2 regions of the Brevundimonas goettingensis genome follow, and region 1 is predicted to be linked to the other one. Evidence: predicted binding sites of a transcription regulator. Region 1 holds the regulator's gene; the other holds the start of a gene.

Region 1 (2,394 bases):
GCGCCGCCTTCTGCTTCACGAACAGCTCGGCGCAGCCGATTTCAGCCAGCTGGAACAGGCGGTCGAACTCGGCGCGGGAGAAGCCGCGCTTCTCACCCGTGGCCTGGATCTCCACGATCGTGCCCGAACCGGTCAGGACGTAGTTGCTGTCGGCCTCGGCGTTCGAATCTTCTTCGTAGTCGAGGTCCAGCACCGGCTCGTTCTCGAACACGCCGCAGGACACGGCGGCGACCTGATCGAGGATGGGATTGGTCTTGAGCACGCCTTCCGAAACCAGATGGCCCAGGGCCGTGGCCATGGCCACCCAGGCGCCGGTGATGGAGGCGGTGCGGGTGCCGCCGTCGGCCTGGATGACGTCGCAGTCGATGACCACCTGACGCTCGCCCAGCGCCTTCAGGTCGACGACGGCGCGCAGGGACCGGCCGATCAGGCGCTGGATTTCCTGGGTGCGGCCCGACTGTTTCCCGGCGGCGGCCTCGCGGCGACCGCGGGTGTGGGTGGCGCGCGGCAGCATGCCGTATTCGGCGGTGACCCAGCCCTGACCGGTGTTGCGCATCCAGCCGGGCACCTTGTCCTCGACCGAGGCCAGGCACAGCACCTTGGTATGGCCGAAGGTGACCAGGCACGAGCCCTCGGCATAGCGGTTGACCCCGGTTTCCAGCGTGACGGCGCGGAGTTGTTCGGGCGTACGGTCTGACGGGCGCATATCTATGTCCTAGCAAGCGAGAGCGGGGCTGCTTATCCTGAAACCGTGAGCCTGTATGCCCCCAACCCGCTTCCGTTCGGCACGGCCCCCCTCGGGACCGGGGCAGGGCTGTCCGCGCTCGACCAGCGCGCACGCGACATCTTCCGCCGCATCGTCGAGACCTATCTGGAAAACGGTGAGCCGGTCGGGTCGCGGACCCTGTCGCAGCGCGGCGTCTCCCTGTCTCCGGCCTCGATCCGCAACACCATGCAGGATCTGACCATGGCCGGGCTGCTGGCGGCGCCCCACACCTCGGCCGGGCGCATCCCGACCCATGCGGGTCTGCGACTGTTCGTCGACGGCTTCCTTGAGATCGGCGACATCGGTCAGGAGGAGCGGCGCGAGATCGACGCGCGGCTGGCCGGGAAGGGCAGGGGCTTCGAGGAGGCGCTGGATGCGGCCTCCTCCCTGCTATCCGGTCTGGCGGGCGGGGCCGGGATCGTCGCCTCTCCGGTGAGCGATGCGGGCGTCAAGCACGTCGAATTCGTCGCTCTCGGCCACGATCAGGCCCTGGCGGTGTTGGTCGGGGATGACGGCACGGTCGAGAACCGGCTGATGCCCCTGTCGGCCGGGGTGACGCCCTCGACGCTGCAGGAGGCGTCCAACTTCCTCAACGCCCGGCTCAAGGGCCGCCGTCTGGCCGAGGCGCGCACCGAGATGCGGGCCGAGCTGGACGCCGCGCGCCAGCAGCTGGACGCCACCGCCGCCCGTCTGGTCGAGGACGGTCTGGCGGCCTGGTCGGGCGGTCCGGACCGCGAGCGGTCCCTGATCGTGCGTGGCCGCGCCAATCTGCTGCAGAACCGCGAAACGGCCGCCGATCTGGAGATGGTTCGCGTCCTGTTCGACGATCTGGAGCAGAAGGAACAGCTGATCGGCCTGCTCGACGGCGTCAATGCGGCGCAAGGGGTACGCATTTTCATCGGCGCCGAAACGCGGTTGTTTTCACTTTCGGGTTCCGCCGTGATCGCGGCGCCCTATATGAACGGCCGACAGCGGGTCCTGGGCGCCATTGGCGTGATTGGACCCGCAAGACTGAACTACGCCCGCATCATTCCGTTGGTGGATTACACCGCCCGGGTGCTGGGGCGCATGCTGGACGGACAGGACACGTGAGCGACACCCACCAAAACCCCACCCAGGAAGAACTCGACGCCATCGAGCGTGAAGAGGACGAAGGCGGTCCGGTCTCCGACGCCAACGAAAGCCTCGCGCCGCTGGACCAGGTCATCGCCGAGCGCGACGAGTGGAAGGATCGCGCCCTGCGCGCCGCCGCCGAAGCCGACAATGTGCGTCGTCGCACCGAGAACCAGCTGAACGACGCCCGCGCCTTCGCCATCCAGCGCTTCGCCAAGGATCTGCTGGGCGTCGCCGACAATCTGCAGCGCGCACTGCAGGCCGCGCCCAAGGATGCGGAAGGCGCCGCCGCCGGCCTCGTCACCGGCATGGAGCTGACGGAAAAGGCCCTGATCGGCGCCTTCGCCGCCAACGGCCTGAAACAGGTCGCTCCGGCGCCGGGCGACGCCTTCGATCCGCATCTGCATCAGGCGATGATGGAGCAGCCCTCGGAAACCGTTCCGGGCGGCGCGGTCATTCAGACCATGCAGGCCGGCTATGAACTGTTCGGCCGCACCGTGCGCCCCGCCATGGTC
Region 2 (2,394 bases), 290 kb from region 1:
GCGATGATCAGCAGCGGGCGACCCGACTGGACCACGGCTTCCAGGATCGGGAGCATGGCCTGCAGCGACGACAGCTTCTTCTCGAACAGCAGGATGAGGGGCTCTTCGAGTTGAACCTCCATCTTGTCGGCGTTGGTGATGAAGTAGGGCGACAGGTAGCCGCGGTCGAACTGCATGCCCTCGACGATGTCGACGGTGGTTTCGGCGGTCTTGGCTTCCTCGACGGTGATGACGCCGTCGTTGCCGACCTTGGCCATGGCTTCGGCGATCAGGGTGCCGACTTCAACGTCGCCGTTGGCCGAGATGGTGCCGACCTGGGCGATTTCCGAGTTGTTGGAGACCGGCTTGGAGTTCGACTTGATCTCTTCGAGGACGGCGGTGACCGCCTTGTCGATACCGCGCTTCAGATCCATCGGGTTCATGCCGGCGGCGACGGCCTTGAGGCCTTCCTGCACGATGGCCTGGGCCAGGACGGTGGCGGTGGTGGTGCCGTCGCCCGCCTTGTCGTTCGTCTTCGAAGCGACTTCGCGGATCATCTGGGCGCCCATGTTCTCGAAGGCGTCTTCCAGCTCGATTTCCTTGGCGACCGAAACGCCGTCCTTGGTCGAGCGCGGGGCGCCGAAGGACTTCTGGATCACGACGTTGCGGCCCTTGGGACCCAGGGTCACCTTGACGGCGTTGGCGAGGACGTTGACGCCGCGCAGCATCTTGTCGCGGGCGTCGGTGTTGAACTGTACGATCTTGGCAGCCATTGAGGCAGCTCCTTATCTATTGTTTTCGAAGAAGAAGGTCGTCGACGCGGGTGCTTAGGACAGCACGCCCAGGACGTCGGATTCCTTCATGATGATCAGGTCTTCGCCTTCCAGCTTGACCTCGGTGCCCGACCACTTGCCGAACAGGATGCGGTCGCCGGCCTTCAGCTCGAGAGCGTTGACCTTGCCGGACTCGTCACGGACGCCCGGACCGACGGAGACGACTTCGCCTTCCTGCGGCTTTTCCTTGGCGGTGTCGGGAATGATGATCCCGCCCTTGGTCTTGGATTCTTCTTCCACGCGCTTGACCAGCACGCGATCGCCGAGAGGACGAAACGCCATCTGCATATTCTCCGGTGAGACTTCTATTGTTTCCTCGCAAGCGACCCCCGGACCGGCGTTTTGGCAGCCGGCGCCTGAGAGTGCTAACGCGCCGTGCAAGTAGGGGGGCTGGGGGGCAGGGTCAAGGCAAGGTTCGATGACGGGATCAGAGAATGAGCCCGAAAAGCTGCTTGACGTAATGTACTTTGTAAAATAAAGAACATTGCAGACGGCGATCGGCGCCGCCGACAATCGGAACGAACGACAATGAAAGCCTCCATGATCGCTATCGCCGCCCCCCTCCTGGCATGCGCGGCCCTCACCTTCTCCGCCGGCTGGGCCCTGGCCGGGGACGTCACCGTGACCCTGACCGGCGTGCAGGCGCGCGGTGGCGACCTGCTGGTCGGGCTGCAGACGCAGGCCCAATTCCTGAAACACGAAGGCGTCTACGGCGAGCGGATCGAGAACCCGACGGCGGGGACCCGGACCTTCACCCTGCATGATGTGGCGCCGGGCGACTATTCCATCACCGCCCTGCACGACGAGGACGGCAACAAGGACATGAAGCTGGTCAACGGCCGTCCCGCCGAGGGCTGGGGCATGCTGCACGGCGAGACCCTCCGCGCGATGCCGACCTTCGATCAGGTCAAGTTCACCGTGCCGGCCTCGGGCAATGTCGCCCTGACGGTGGCGATGGATTACCCGGCCAACTGAACAGGCTGAAGCCTGGGCCGGGCCCGGCGAGGCTGCGCCGGGCCCGGCAAGGCGCGGCGCAGTTGCCGAGACGAAGCTGAACTGAAAATGAACGTGGCGAACCCGGGTCGTTCAGAAGCGGGGCGTTAGAAGGAAATCATGACGTCGGCATCCGCCGGCCCGACCTTTTGCAAGGAGACGCATCATGATGAAGTTCAAGCTGGCCGCCGCCGCCGCGGCTCCCGTTCTCGCCCTGAGCCTGCTGGCCGGTTCGGCCGACGCGCAAAGCTACCGTGATCGCGATCACCGCGAGGACAACACCGCCAAGAACGCCCTGGTCGGCGCCGCCATCGGCGGCATCGCGGGCGCCATCCTGGGCAACGGCGACGGCCGTTATGTCGCCGGTGGCGCGCTCGCCGGGGCTGCCGTGGGCGCCGCGAGCTCGAACTCGCGCGACGACCGCAACTATCGGGGCGGCTACGGCTACCGCTACGACCAGGGTCCGGACTGCAACTATTTCCGCGACGGCCGCTGCTATCGCAACGAAGGCCATTGGGAGCGCGATCACGGCATCAACAGTCGCGACTACGACCGCGGTCGCTATGACCGGCGCGACTATCGCTACGAC

Evidence for each region. Region 1 encodes HrcA, which represses chaperone genes, less so after heat shock. Its sites were predicted from a motif close to GTTAGCANTCNNNNNNNNNGANTGCTAAC; they were not measured.
Region 2: a site for HrcA is predicted at 1,154-1,182, ahead of groES (co-chaperone GroES). Genes of this name have one in related genera too.

Annotation. Positions count from the first base shown of each region.
Region 1 covers NZ_CP062222.1:3,591,176-3,593,569, forward strand. Annotated here, with positions in the region: gene rph (ribonuclease PH) at 1-706, opposite strand, end outside; gene hrcA (heat-inducible transcriptional repressor HrcA) at 758-1,858, shown strand; gene grpE (nucleotide exchange factor GrpE) at 1,855-2,394, shown strand, end outside.
Region 2 covers NZ_CP062222.1:3,299,766-3,302,159, reverse strand. Annotated here, with positions in the region: gene groL (chaperonin GroEL) at 1-752, opposite strand, end outside; gene groES (co-chaperone GroES) at 807-1,094, opposite strand; gene IFJ75_RS16210 (DUF2141 domain-containing protein) at 1,353-1,787, shown strand; gene IFJ75_RS16205 (hypothetical protein) at 1,972-2,394, shown strand, end outside.